3 regions of the Streptomyces sp. NPDC001933 genome follow, and region 2 is predicted to be linked to each of the others. Evidence: riboswitches for the same ligand, from Rfam matches in the RefSeq annotation. Region 2 holds a riboswitch; each other region holds the start of a gene.

Region 1 (4,561 bases), on a different contig from region 2:
TTGCTGTGCTTACTGGTTCGCAGAGCGAAACCGCGGGAACGCCGAGCGGCCCGCGTACACCGCGGCGTCGTCGAGGATCTCCTCGATGCGCAGCAGCTGGTTGTACTTGGCGACGCGGTCCGAGCGGGCCGGGGCGCCGGTCTTGATCTGGCCGCAGTTCACCGCGACCGCGAGGTCGGCGATGGTGACGTCCTCGGTCTCGCCGGAGCGGTGGGACATCATGCACTTGAAGCCGTTGCGCTGGGCCAGCTCGACGGCGTCCAGGGTCTCGGTCAGCGAGCCGATCTGGTTGACCTTGACGAGCAGGGCGTTGGCGGAGCCCTCCTCGATGCCGCGGGCCAGGCGCTCCGGGTTGGTGACGAAGAGGTCGTCGCCGACGATCTGCACCTTGGCGCCGAGCTTGTCGGTGATGACCTTCCAGCCGGCCCAGTCGTCCTCGTACAGCGGGTCCTCGATGGAGACCAGCGGGTACGCGGAGACGAGCTCCTCGTAGTACTCGGTCATCTCGGCGGCCGAGCGGGCCTTGCCCTCGAACTCGTACTTGCCGTCCTTGTAGAACTCGGACGCGGCGACGTCGAGCGCGAGCGCGATGTCCTTGCCCGGGACGTAGCCGGCCTCCTTGATGGCCTCGAGGATGAGGTCGAGGGCGGCGCGGTTGGACTCCAGGTTCGGCGCGAAGCCGCCCTCGTCGCCGAGACCGGTCGACAGGCCCTTGGTCTTCAGGACCTTCTTCAGCGTGTGGTAGACCTCGGCACCCCAGCGCAGCGCCTCGGAGAAGGACTCCGCGCCGATCGGCGCGATCATGAACTCCTGGATGTCCACGTTGGAGTCGGCGTGCGAACCGCCGTTGAGGATGTTCATCATCGGAACGGGCAGCAGGTGCGCGTTCGGGCCGCCGAGGTAGCGGAAGAGCGGCAGGTCCGAGGCCTCGGACGCGGCGTGGGCGACGGCCAGCGAGACGCCGAGGATGGCGTTGGCGCCGAGCGAGCCCTTGTTCTCGGTGGCGTCCAGGTCGAACATCGCCTGGTCGATCAGCCGCTGCTCGGTGGCGTCGTAGCCGACGAGCTCCGGGCCGATCTGCTCGATCACGGCGAGGACGGCCTTCTCGACGCCCTTGCCCTGGTAGCGGTTGGGGTCACCGTCGCGAAGCTCAATGGCCTCGAACGCACCGGTGGAGGCGCCTGACGGAACGGCAGCACGGCCCGTGCTGCCGTCGTCGAGGCCGACCTCTACCTCGACCGTGGGGTTTCCGCGGGAGTCGAGGATTTCCCGGGCTACGACGACGTCGATGGACGGCACGAGGCATCTCCTTCTGGGATATGACGCTGGTTGTGCAGGGTCGCTTTGGCCTTGCGACAAGAGCCTAACCGGCCCGGCCCGATCAGTCGGCCGACCGCCCGACCCCTGGGACGAAAAAGGACCCGGGGGCACACATTACCGGACAAACTGTCAGATTTTTACCGGTCAGTAACTACAACAGTTGAACGGTCCGCCGCTCCCCCGAGCGCGAACGGCAGCACCCCGGCCGGGCGCATACGGGGGAATGCGCGCCGGGCCGGGGTGGTACTCGGGGAGGAGCGAGCCGCGACTACTTCGTCAGGTGCAGCTGCTGACCCGGGTAGATCAGGTCGGCGTCCTTGACGATGTCCTTGTTCAGCTCGAACAGCTTCTGCCAGCCGCCCTTGACCTTGTGGTCGGCGGCGATCTTGCTCAGCGAGTCGCCGGAGACGACCTTGTACTCGCCGTCGCCCTTCTTGACCTTCTCGCCGGTCGGCGTGGTGACGGTCTTCTTCGACTCGGCCTGCGGGGCGGTGGTGCGGTCCGAGCGGGAGGCGGCGGGGGCCTCGGTGCGCTCGGCCTGCTTCGGCTGGGCCTGCTGCTTCGGGGCGGCCGGGGCGCTCTGCTGCTCGGAGGCGCCGGAGCTCGCGGTCGAATTGGAGGAGGAGTTCGAGGACGAGCCGGTGTCGACGCCCGGGTCGACGCCGTCGTTGGTCAGGTTGCCGGCGCCGGCGCAGCCCCAGGCACCGGGGCCCTGCATGTCGAGGAGCTTCTCGGCGGTGGCGATCTGCTGGGCCTTGGTGGCCAGGTCGGCGCGCGGGGCGTACTGCGTACCGCCGGCGGCGGCCCAGCTGGACTGCGAGAACTGCAGACCGCCGTAGTAGCCGTTGCCGGTGTTGATGGACCAGTTGCCACCGGACTCGCACTGGGCGACGGCGTCCCAGGTGGCGACGGAGGCGGCGGAGGCGCCGGTCGCGCCCATCAGGGGCACGGCGACTGCGGCACCGGCGACACCGGCGAGCGTGGCGATGCGGACGGCCTTGGACGGGCGGCGGTGCTTGCCCTTGCTGGAAAGCAGCATGGAACTTCTCCTCACCGACGCCTACGAGGTGAGCTGTCGGGTTCGGGCCAAGTGAGTTGCCCGGTCGCACGTCCTAGCACGCGACTTCACCCCAAGCCGGTCCTGATGCGTCTTTCGACGATCGGGCCCGGCGCTTACCTGGGTCCCCCGCTCCTGCCTACGGCGCTTTACGCGTCTGTTCCCTTCGACCGACGGCAGGATTCGGCGTGACGGTCGACGGGGCCCGCGGTGCGAGCGGTTCCGACCGTAAACATACGCAACCCCCACATTCAAAGACGGACACATCGGACAATAAACCCTTACTTGCATCTGAAGAACCGTCGTTTCCGCAGGTGGGACGCGATGCGGAAGGGCCCCCGGACGCGACACGCCAGTTGACGCAAAGAGACCCATGTCTCACTTACGCATAAGCGGACATAGGTCCCTGAACTGGCCCACTTTTTGGGGCTCTTTTAGTCGATTATCAGACTTCCCTCACTTGGCCTTCACATCGAGATCGAGGCTCTGGCCAGGGAGGATGAGGTCCGGGTCGGCGCCGACGGCAGCCTTGTTGGCCTCGTAGAGCGCGGGCCAGCCGCCGGGAACCTTCTGTGCGTCAGCAATCGACCAGAGGTTGTCGCCGGCGTGGACGGTGTACGTGCCGTCGGCGGCCGGGGCGGCCGTGTCGCGCGCGTCCTTGCCGCCGCGCGATGCGTGACGGCCCGACTCGCGGCCGTCGGCGTCCGCGCCACGCCCCTTCTCGGCGGCCGGCGCGCCGCGGTGCTTGCCGCCCTTGCCGCTGGACGCGTCGGGCGAGGCGGGCGCTCCGGAGGACGGGGTGGTCGAGGCCGAGGGCTTCGGGGACGGCGAGGTCTTCCCCGACGGCTTGCCGGACCCCTCCGAGCCGTCCGCGCCGTCCGTACCGTCCGAGGCGCTCCCGGACGGCGTGGCGTCGCCCGACGGGTCCGCCGACGCGTCGTCAGCCGGCTTCCCGCTCCCGGCCGGGTCGTCGGCGGGCACCGAGCCCGGGTCCACGCCCGGCAGCGTCCCGTCCACGGCCAGACCGGAGATGACCGCGCAGCTGGGCCAGGCCCGCGGGCCCCGGTCGTCCAGCACCTTCTCGGCCACCTCTATCTGCTGCGCCCGGCTGGCGAGGTCGGCGCGCTCCGCGTACGCCTCACCGCCGTACGCCTTCCAGGTCTCCTGCGAGAACTGGAGGCCGCCGTAGTAGCCGTTCCCGAAGTCGGCGCTCCACGCGCCGCCGCTCTCGCACTCGGCCACCCGGTCCCAGGTCGTGGCGTCGGCCGCGTGGGCACCGGACGCGCCGAGCAGCGGGATGGCGATGGCCGATCCGGTCACGCCCGCGGCGACGACGATGGCGGGTGCCTGACGGGGGCGACGGTGTTTGCCGTTCGCGGAGCCCATGGGGTTGCCTTCCGGGTAGCTGACGTGTGACTGGTGAGTCGAACGGTGAACCTAGCCGGGTTCGAACGGGAGTCACAAGTCGATGCAGCGCAGATCACGTGAAAGTCACAGAGTTGACGGTGCGTCACTTTCTGCGTGGGCGGACCCCGGGGTGAACTCCACGGGAAGCGTGCGGAGTCCGCGCATGATGAGCCCGCCACGCCACCGCAAATCGGTATGTTCCACCGCAAGTCGCAGGTCCGGAAGGCGGTTCAGGAGCGTGGCGAGCGCGGTCTGTCCCTCCAGCCGGGCGAGCGGCGCACCCAGGCAGTAGTGGATGCCGTGCCCGTATCCGAGGTGCTGATTGTCACGCCGTGCGAGGTCGAGCGTGTCGGGGTCCTCGAAACGCTCCGGGTCGCGGTCGGCCGCGGCGAGCACCACGAGTACCGGGTCCCCGGCCGCGATGTCCTGTCCGCCGAGCGTCAGCGGTTCGGTGGCGAACCGCCAGGTGGCCAGTTCCACCGGGCCGTCGTACCGCAGCAGTTCCTCGATGCCGGTCTCCAGCAGCCCGCTCTCCCCCGCGTCCAGGGAGAGCTGGAGCCGTTCGCGCTGCGCGGGGTTGCGCAGCAGGGCGTAGACCCCGTTGCCGATGAGGTTGACCGTGGTCTCGAATCCGGCGAAGAGCAGGATGAAGGCCATGGCCGCGGCCTCGTTCTCGGTGAGGTGCTCGCCGTGGTCGCTGGCGCGGATCAGCCCGGAGATCAGATCGTCCCCGGGGTTCTCCCGCTTGCGGTGGATCAGCTCGGCGAGATAGCCGCG
Region 2 (4,561 bases):
GCGGGCCGGCTTCCTCGCCGAGACCGAGCAGTACAACGCCCGCGCCGCACAGGCCGGGCCGCTCGCCCAGGCAAGGGCCTCGCACGAGGTCATCGAGGAGCAGACCGCGCTGGCCGAGCGGCAGGCCGCGCTCGCCGCCAAACGGCTGGAGGCGGAGGTCCGGCGCCCGGCGGACGCCGAGGCGTACCGGCAGCGCACCCTGGCGGAGGCGGCCCGGGACCGGGTGAAGTTCGAGGCGGACGGCAACGCGTACACCGAGCGGACCCTCGCCCAGGCGCAGGCCGACGCCAACAGTGCGCGCGCCGCGTCGCTGCGTGACGGCAACCAGGAGCTCATCGCCGCCAACCGCATCGTGGATAACCTGCCCGCCCTGGCCGACGCCGCCGCCCGGGGCATGTCCGGCGCCGACCTCACCGTTCTCAACGGCACCAACGGCGTCAACGAGTTGGCGGCGGGCGTCGTCGGCCAGGGGCTGGCGATCCTCCACTCGCTGCAACGGGGCGTGGACCCGGTGAAGCGGCAGGAGGACGGAATGAAGGGCGGGCGGACCCGAGTGGTCAAAAGGGCGCCGGAGATGCCGTAGAGTTGTGTTCAACGACGCGGGGTGGAGCAGCTCGGTAGCTCGCTGGGCTCATAACCCAGAGGTCGCAGGTTCAAATCCTGTCCCCGCTACTGAAGGAATCAGGCCCGGCACGCATGCAGCGTGCCGGGCCTGATTCGTTTCGCTGCGCACATTCCCCCCATTGGCCGAGGAGGAGTCGCCGCTCCGTTCCGGTCCGGTGAGCCTGGGGGTGGGGCGCGGTACCGTCCGCAGCCGCGCGCGTACCGGGCAGGAGACCACAGGTGTGGAAGCGGGAGAGGCGGCGCGGCAAGAATGTCGGGGGCGGTGCCGGTACCCGGCGGTTCGTACGGACGCTGCCCGCCCTGATGATTCTCGGCGGGCTGGTGTTCGACGCACTCACCCCGCCGACCTTCACCGCGATCCCGCTGTTCGTGGCCGCTCCGCTGATCGCCGCCCCGTTCTTCTCGCTGGCCAGCACTGTCCGCACCGGTATCGCCTCGATGCTCGCCGTCATCGCGCTGCGGCTGTACACCAGCTCGTTGCCGGAGGCCGTGCCGTTGATCGAGCTGCTCACCCTGGCCACCGTCTCGGTCCTCGCGGTGGTGATCAACGGGGTCGTGCGGCGCGGCAACGAGCAGCTGGCCTCCGCGCGGTACATCGCGGAGACGGCCATGCGCGCGGTGCTGCCGCAGCCGGCCGACCGGATCGGCGGACTGCATGTCGCGGCGCGGTACGAGGCGGCGCAGGCGGACGAGTTCGTCGGCGGTGACCTGTTCGCCGTGGCGGATACCCCGCAGGGGGTGCGGCTGGTGGTCGGTGACGTACGGGGGAAGGGGCTCGACGCCGTCGAGACGGTGGCGGTGGTCATCGGGGCGTTCCGCGAGGCGGCCGAGCAGGAATCCTCGCTGGAGGGGGTGGCGCGGCGGCTGGAGCGGGCGCTGGCGCGGGAGGAGGCGCGGCGGGGCGGGCTCGATGTGCTGGAGGGCTTCATCACCGCCGTGCTGGCCGAGATCCCGTACGGGCTGTCCCTGGTGCGGATCGTCAACCGCGGGCACCCCGAGCCGCTCCTGCTGCATCCGGACGGGGCGCTGGAGGTGCTGAAGCCCTCCGTGCCCGCGCTGCCGATCGGGATGGGGCTGGGGACGTGGCCGGAGTGCACGGACGAGTGGGATCTGCCGGCCGGGACGACGCTGCTCCTCTACACGGACGGCCTCTCCGAGGCGCGGGACGCCGAGGGGGTCTTCTACGATCCGGCGGCCCGGCTGCGCGGGCGGATCTTCCCGGGGCCCGAGGAGTTGCTGTCAGCCCTGACCGATGACGTGCGCCTGCACACGGGCGGCGAGACGACCGACGACATGGCGTTGCTCGCGGTCGCACGTCCGGCCGAGGGACAGCCGGACCGGCGAAGGACCGTGCGGATCGTCGGTGCTGAGGAGACGTGAAAAGACGTGAGGGACGGGCGGGGACGGTGACGTGGCGGGGTGATGCCACCGTGCGTAATCGAAGGACACCGCTCCGCATAACGTTTGACGCAACGTCAGAAACAGGGTAGTGACTGAGGGTCGGTCAACTCGTCCGATTCCACCCGCTTGTGTCCCGTAAAGTCCAGGCCAAAGAAGTGAACGATCAGTGGGAACAGCTTGGAATACGGCCCCGGTGTCTATTAACGTTCGATAACGCAGCGCGGTCGTCCCAGCCGTCATCAGTGGCGGCGCCGTGCGCGAGCGCCGAATTCCGCAAGGGAACCGGGGAACCACCTACATGGGGTGAATCGGACGCCTGTGTCTCGTGAGAGACAGAGGGGCCCGTAGGAGACCTTCCTGCTCCGAACCCGTCAGCTAACCCGGTAGGCGAGAAGGAAGGAAAGGAGTGCGCCCCCGTGGCGTCCAACAAGCCTGCCCCCGAGGCCCCGTCCCGGTTCGATCACGACTACGGCACCGGGCCCGAAGGCGACTTCACCGGCAATTTCACGGGTGAGTTCACCAGTGAGCCCGACCGCGGCTGGGACGAGTGGAACCCCACAGAGGAGTCCGTCCGCCCCGTGCGCGGCAGGCACCGCGTAGCCAAGCAGCGCAACGGTCTCGCCCGTAGCTCCACGGTGCTGGGTGTCGGCGTCATAGCGGCGGTCGGCGCGGGTGGCATGGCCTCCGCGCAGAGCAAGCCGCCGGTCTCCATCTCCATGCCCGACGCCATCACGGACAACCTCCCCGACGCCAAGTCCCTTCCCGGCGTGGGCGCCCTGTTCTCCGACGGTTCCGAGGCGGGCAGGACCGAGGTCGCGGCCGCCACCGCCCCGCTCACCACCGCCGGCATCACCACCGCCGAGGCCGAGCAGGGCACGACGGACGCGGGCGAGGCGCTCCGCGCCCGTATCCTCCAGCAGGCCGAGCAGCAGCAGGACGCAGCCGACGCCGAGGCCAAGGCGGCCGAGGAGAAGGAGGCCGCGGAGAAGGCGGCCGCCGAGGCCCAGAAGCAGCAGGACGAGGCCAAGGCCAAGGCCGCCGCCGAGAAGAAGAAGGCGGAGGAGGAGGCCAAGAAGAAGGCGGAGGCCGCGCGGCTCGCCAAGCTCGCCGCCAGCTACGCCATCCCGACCTTCTCGTACACGATCACCTCGACCTACGGCCAGGCCGGTTCGATGTGGTCCTCCGGCCACCACACCGGCCTCGACTTCGCCGCTCCGACCGGCACCCCGGTCAAGGCCGTCCACGGCGGCACGATCAAGTCGGCGGGCCTGGCCGGTTCGTACGGCTACCGCACCGTGCTGGAGCTGGAGGACGGTACGGAGATCTGGTACTGCCACCAGTCCTCGATCGGCGTGAGCGTCGGCCAGAAGGTCAGCACCGGTGACACCATCGGCCGGGTCGGCGCGACCGGCAACGTGACGGGACCCCACCTCCACCTGGAGGTCCACACCGCCGACGGTACGGGCATCGACCCGATGGCCTGGCTCCGCGGCAAGGGCCTCAACCCCTGAGAACCCCGGCAGTCCTGACGCTCACCCCCCGACGTCAGGGCTGCCGGTCTGCTGTGGGTGGTCTGTTGTGGGCGGCCTTTCTGTGGGCGGTCGGTCGTGGGCGGCCGTCTGCGGGCGGCCTGTCATGAGTGATCCGGAATAGCGAGCTATCCGGAATCCGTTGATTCACTTATGACTTCTCTTCGTAAGCTGGGCCCTTCCGACCTCCAGGTCTTCCCGCTCGCTCTCGGCGGCAACGTCTTCGGCTGGACCGCCGACGAGGCACAGTCGTTCGCGGTGCTGGACGCGTACGCCGCGGCCGGCGGCAATTTCGTCGACACCGCCGACGGGTACTCCGCCTGGGTCCCGGGCAACGAGGGCGGCGAGTCCGAGACCGTCATCGGCAAGTGGCTGGCCGTGCGCGGCAACCGCTCCGACATCGTCGTCGCCACGAAGGTCAGTACCCACCCCCGGTACCAGGGGCTCGCGCCCGCCAACATCAAGGCCGCGGCCGAGGAATCGCTGCGCCGGCTCGGCACCGAGTACATCGATCTCTACTACACGCACTTCGACGACGAGACCGTGCCGGTCGAGGACATCATCACCGCCCTGGACCAGCTGGTGAAGGAGGGCAAGGTCCGGGAGATCGCCGCCTCCAACATCGGCCCCGCGCGGCTCCAGGCGTCCCTGGACTTCTCGGAGCGCGAGGGGCTGGCCCGTTACGTCGCCCTTCAGCCGCACTACAACCTGGTCTCCCGCGACACGTACGAGGGCGAGCTCCAGGACACGGTGGCCCGCGCCGGGCTCGGCGCTGTGCCGTACTTCGCCCTGGCCTCCGGTTTCCTCACGGGTAAGTACCGTCCGGGCACGTCGGTGGAGAGCGCGCGGGCGGAGGGTGCCCGCCGGCACCTGGAGTCGGAGCGCGGGCAGAAGGTCCTGGCCGCGCTGGACAAGGTCGCCCAGGAGCGCGGTGCGGAGATCGCGACCGTCGCGCTGGCCTGGCTCGCCTCCCGGCCGACCGTGGCCGCGCCGATCGCCTCGGCCCG
Region 3 (4,561 bases), on a different contig from region 2:
CAGGGAGTCCAGCTGGCCGGCGGGCAGCCCGTCCAGCGAGGCCCGGGTCACCGCACGCGCGTAGTCGGCCGTCTGCAACAGACCCGGCACCACCGAGGTCTCCAGCGTGCGAGCGGTCCGCGCCTGGGACTCCAGACTGATGAAGTCGCGGTACTGGGGCGGGATCAGACCGCGATAGGCATGCCACCATCCGGTGCCGCCGCCACCCGCCGAACCCGCCAGCGCGGCAAGGAGATCCCGCAACTGGGGGTCGTCCACGCCGTAGGTGTCCAGGAGCCGGGTCACATCGGCCGGCTGCACCCCGCTCACCCCGGTCTCGATCCGGCTCACCTTCGACTGGTGCCAGCCGAGCATCCGCGCCGCGTCCCGACTGGTCAGTCCCGACGCGTGGCGCAGACTCCGGAGCTCCTCCCCGAGCTTGCGGCGTCGAACCGCAGGGCCGTGCTGCATGCGCGGCCTCCCTCCCTCTTCTGCCGAGCGGACAGTGTGCCGCCCGCATACGGTCTTGCGTGGCAGGGTTCACCGCTTCGAGCGACAGATATATGCATATCTTGATGGAACGCCGTCCCAGAGGGCAGCATCGATGGCAATCTGGCGCGAAGCGCAACCTGTACCGATCGCGGGTCGGTTCGGGTGGGAAAGGGACGGCTCTCCATGGCAGACCAGCAGGAAGCAAACGTCACTCTGCCGAGCGAGCCGGTCTCGGTCTCGGCGGCCCGCAAATATGTGGCCCGGGTGCTCACCGAATGGGGTCTGGCCGCCGGCACCGACTTCGCCGACAGTATCCAGCTCATCGTCTCGGAGCTCGCGACCAATGCCGTCCAGCACACCTTCGGGCAGTCGCCCACGTTCACCGTGGACCTCCGGCTGGAGCGGGAGGAGCAGCTGCACCTCGGGGTGACGGACAGTCACCCCCGCTGGCCCAGGCGGCTGCCCGCCGCCGTCCAGCAGGACAACGGCCGCGGCATGGTGATCATCCGCTGTCTGGCGAAGGAATGCGGCGGCCGGCTCACCGTCACGCCCACCGCCGAGGGCGGCAAGACGGTGTGGATCGCGCTTCCGTGGAGCATCCCCGTGCGGAGCTGACCGACGCGCACCCCGTTTCGCCGCACAGACGCGCTCACCCCGCTTCGCCGCCCGGCCGCTGCGCCGAGCCCGCCTTCCCGAACCCGCTGCGCAACAGGGCCTGGAGCGTCGCCGCCGCGGCGCTCGCCCGGTCACCGCGGTGCACCACCGAGATCGTCCGCCGGAAGGAAGCGGGATCCAGCCGCCGTACGGACAGCGGTGTGGGTGACATCGCGGCGACCATCTCCGGGACGACCGCCATCCCGATGCCCGCACTGACCAGCGCGCACACCAGCGCATAGCCGGGCGACTCACAGACCACGGCGGGTGTCGCCCCGGCCTCGGCCAGTGCCTGCTCCACCCCGCGTCGCGGCGGATGCGTGGGCGCGCTGCTGATCAGCGGCCGGCCCGCCAGTTCGGTCACCGGCAGTCTCCCGCTGCCCTCGGACAGCATCTGGCCGACCGCCGTGATCAGCACCAGCTCCTCGACCAGCAGCGGTTCGGCGAAGACCCCGGCGGGCCAGGGCGTCGCGGCGGCCGGCTCGTACACATGGGTCAGCGCCAGATCGACCTCGCCGGCGGCCACCGCCGCCACCCCCTGGGGCGGTTCGTACTCGGTGACCGCCAGCTCCACATCCGGGTGGGCACGACGGAAGGCGCTCAGCACCGGCGGCAGCAGATGGATGCCCGCCGTGGTGAACGTGCCGACCCGCAGGCGTCCGCCGGACAGTCCGGAGAGGCGGGCCAGCTCATGGCGGGCCTGGTCCATCTCGTCGAGGACGCGCCTGGCGCGTCCGGCCAGCAGTTCGCCCGCGGCCGTGAGCCGGGCGCCTCGGTGGTGACGTACCAGCAGTGCGGCGCCCGCCTCCCGCTCCAGCTTGGCGAGCTGCTGGGAGAGGGCCGGCGCGGTGTAGCCCAGACGTGCGGCGGCCCGGGTGATCGATCCGGCCTCCGCGACCGCCACCAGCGCCGCCAGCCGTGTCGGGTCGTACATTAAGCGTTCCTTTTGGCAGACCCAGAAGATTGCAAGTACACGCTAATGGCTCTGCCGGGTCAGGGTGGACCCATGGACGCACAACTGATCGCCTTCGTCGGGGTCGCCGCAGGAATGGTCGCGCTGCCGGGCGCGGACTTCACCGTCGTCGTACGCAACGCGCTCGCCTCCCGGAGCGCGGGGGTGGCCAGCGCGCTGGGCGTGGCCGGCGGCCTGCTGGTGCACACCGCCCTGGCTGTCGCCGGGCTCGCCGCGGTGCTCGTGGCGGTGCCCGCCCTGTTGCGTACCGTCCAGCTGCTCGGCGGGGTCTATGTCCTGTACCTCGGCATCAGCGCCCTGCGTGCGGCCCGGCGCCGCGCCCCGGACGGGGACGGTCCCGAGGACCGGCCCGCGGACCGGGGACGCGTGCGCGCGCTGCGGCAGGGCTTCCTGACCAATGCGCTCAATCCCAAGGCGCCGGTGCTCTTCCTGAGCCTGCTGCCCCAGTTCGTCCCCGACGGGCAGCCGCCGCTGCCCAGGACCCTGCTGCTCGCGGCGATCGTCGTCGCGATGGCGCTGGTCTGGTTCCCGGCCGTGGCGCTGCTCGTGGACCGGCTGGGGCGGTGGCTGCGCCGGCCGCGTACCGCGCGCGCCATCGAGGGCGGCAGCGGCGCGGCGCTCACCGCGCTGGGGCTGGTGCTGGTGACCGGCCCGCTGCCGCACTGAGCGCGGGAGGAGCCGGCGGCCCCGGCCCGGCGGCCGGGCCCCTCCTCAGCGGACCCGGCCGTAGTAGACGCTCTTGGTCCAGATCTTCTCCAGCCGCACCACGGAGCCGGTCCTCGGTGAGTGCCAGATCTTGCCCTTACCGGCGTAGATCCCCACGTGGTAGATGCTGCGGCCGTAGTGGAAGAAGACCAGATCGCCGCGTTTGCGGTGCGAGGCCGAGATGTGCCGCGTCCGGTTGTACTGCTGCTGGGCGGTGCGGGGGAGCTTCTTGCCTGCCTTCTTGAACGAGTAGAGCGTCAGCCCCGAGCAGTCGAAGCGGTTGGGCCCGGTGGCCCCCCAACCGTAGGGCGCCCCCTTCTTCGATGCCGCGATCTTGAGCGCCTTCATCGACAGTGTCGCCGCCTGGGCCTCCGTCGCGGCGCCCGGGGCGAACATGGTGCCGCCGACGGCGGCGAGTGTGAGAACCGAGGCCGTACCGGCCCGGACAAGCAGAGACGGGACATGAACCTGCGCAGTCATGCGCAACCCTTCGTCAGCCGCCTGTGAAGGATGACCTGTCGGGTTCGGGCTGGCGAAGTTGCCCGGCCGCGTTCGGCGGCTTCACCCCGAGGGTCGACCGGTGTTCAGGCCGACCCGTTGTGCTCGGGTCCTCCACTCCTGCCGATCCACTTCTGTCGACCAGGCATCCGGACGGCGGCAGGACTCGGCGTCCGCCCGGACCGCCCCGCCGCGGTGGCGGGGGCTTGTCGTCCCAGGGATCTTGACTCACCGGCTGCCGGATTTCCGAGCTGAAACAGGGATATGTGAGGCTCCTCACGACTGATCCGTTCGGGTGGACATAGTGATTTTTTGACGACCCGTCGGTGATCCGGAAGGGGTTCGTACCAGGCACGGAAGGCTGGATTCCGCTCACTGTCCACGTGTGAAACGCAAATTGAGTGGTCCCTCGGGAGGGGGACTTCCTACGCCGAACGAGCGAGGATTTTCGGTGAGACCGTCGGGCGTGTCGAGTACGGGAGTTGGGTGAAGGGCCGCCGGACGGCGAGGCAGGGGGAGTTGGGCGGGCCCCGCCGTCGGCACGCGGGCGTGGGATTCGGTCAACTGCCCTGAGCAGGGGGTACGGTGACGCGTCCGGACCGCCGTTCCCCGTCCAGCACGCGCAGCGCACGGGCGAGCGTGGCGGCGTGGATGCGTGCCTCGCCGCGCTCGTGCATCAATGCGAGGGCGTCCCGCAGCGCCCGTGACCGCGCCACGAGTGCCTGTGCGGCGCGCAGTGCGCCATAGGTGTCGCTGCCTCGGGCCGGGTTGATCCGGCCTACCTGGTCGAGGACTTCGAGGTAGTGGTCGATGAACTCCCCCTCGGTGCGGGTCAGTGCGGGCAGGGGCGGGAACTCCGGTGGCTGCATCGGGCGTTCACCTCGCGCCGTGCGGCGGGAGTGAGGAATTCCGGCTCTCCAGGACGTGGTCCACCAGCCCGTACGCCTTGGCGCCCGCCGCGTCGAGGATGAGGTCGCGTTCGGTGTCGGCGGTGATCTGCCCCTCGGTGCGGCCCGTGTGACGGACCAACAGCGTGGTGAGCATCGCGCGGACCCGCTCCAGTTCCCGCGCCTCGATCTCCAGGTCGGAGGGCCGGCCCCGCACCGGCTCGGTGAGCTCGGGCTGCCGCACGACGACCCGCGCGCCGGGCAGTGCGTACCGCCGGCCGGGAGCGCCCGCGGCGAGCAGCGTGGAGGCGCAGGAGCCGGCCTGGCCGAGACAGTAGGTCTCCACCTCGCAATCGAGGTACTGCATCGTGTC

The links. Region 2 has a riboswitch for cyclic di-AMP ahead of ACFYY7_RS18620 (M23 family metallopeptidase). Riboswitches for the same ligand answer to the same signal wherever they lie in the genome.
Region 1: linked by a shared signal. The riboswitch ahead of ACFYY7_RS19075 (transglycosylase family protein) and the one ahead of ACFYY7_RS18620 (M23 family metallopeptidase) in region 2 are both predicted to bind cyclic di-AMP.
Region 3: linked by a shared signal. The riboswitch ahead of ACFYY7_RS20965 (C40 family peptidase) and the one ahead of ACFYY7_RS18620 (M23 family metallopeptidase) in region 2 are both predicted to bind cyclic di-AMP.

What each region holds. Positions count from the first base shown of each region.
Region 1 is NZ_JBIASS010000007.1:86,137-90,697, forward strand. It holds gene eno (phosphopyruvate hydratase) at 10-1,299, opposite strand; gene ACFYY7_RS19075 (transglycosylase family protein) at 1,589-2,359, opposite strand; cyclic di-AMP (ydaO/yuaA leader) riboswitch at 2,363-2,534, opposite strand; gene ACFYY7_RS19080 (transglycosylase family protein) at 2,834-3,763, opposite strand; gene ACFYY7_RS19085 (cytochrome P450) at 3,869-4,561, opposite strand, start outside.
Region 2 is NZ_JBIASS010000006.1:473,966-478,526, forward strand. It holds gene ACFYY7_RS18605 (SPFH domain-containing protein) at 1-583, shown strand, start outside; tRNA gene ACFYY7_RS18610 (tRNA-Met) at 599-672, shown strand; gene ACFYY7_RS18615 (PP2C family protein-serine/threonine phosphatase) at 844-2,004, shown strand; cyclic di-AMP (ydaO/yuaA leader) riboswitch at 2,278-2,430, shown strand; gene ACFYY7_RS18620 (M23 family metallopeptidase) at 2,442-3,536, shown strand; gene ACFYY7_RS18625 (aldo/keto reductase) at 3,708-4,561, shown strand, end outside.
Region 3 is NZ_JBIASS010000008.1:96,076-100,636, forward strand. It holds gene ACFYY7_RS20945 (helix-turn-helix domain-containing protein) at 1-450, opposite strand, end outside; gene ACFYY7_RS20950 (ATP-binding protein) at 655-1,086, shown strand; gene ACFYY7_RS20955 (LysR family transcriptional regulator) at 1,121-2,059, opposite strand; gene ACFYY7_RS20960 (LysE family translocator) at 2,132-2,764, shown strand; gene ACFYY7_RS20965 (C40 family peptidase) at 2,810-3,283, opposite strand; cyclic di-AMP (ydaO/yuaA leader) riboswitch at 3,287-3,459, opposite strand; gene ACFYY7_RS20970 (hypothetical protein) at 3,862-4,170, opposite strand; gene ACFYY7_RS20975 (ATP-dependent Clp protease proteolytic subunit) at 4,178-4,561, opposite strand, start outside.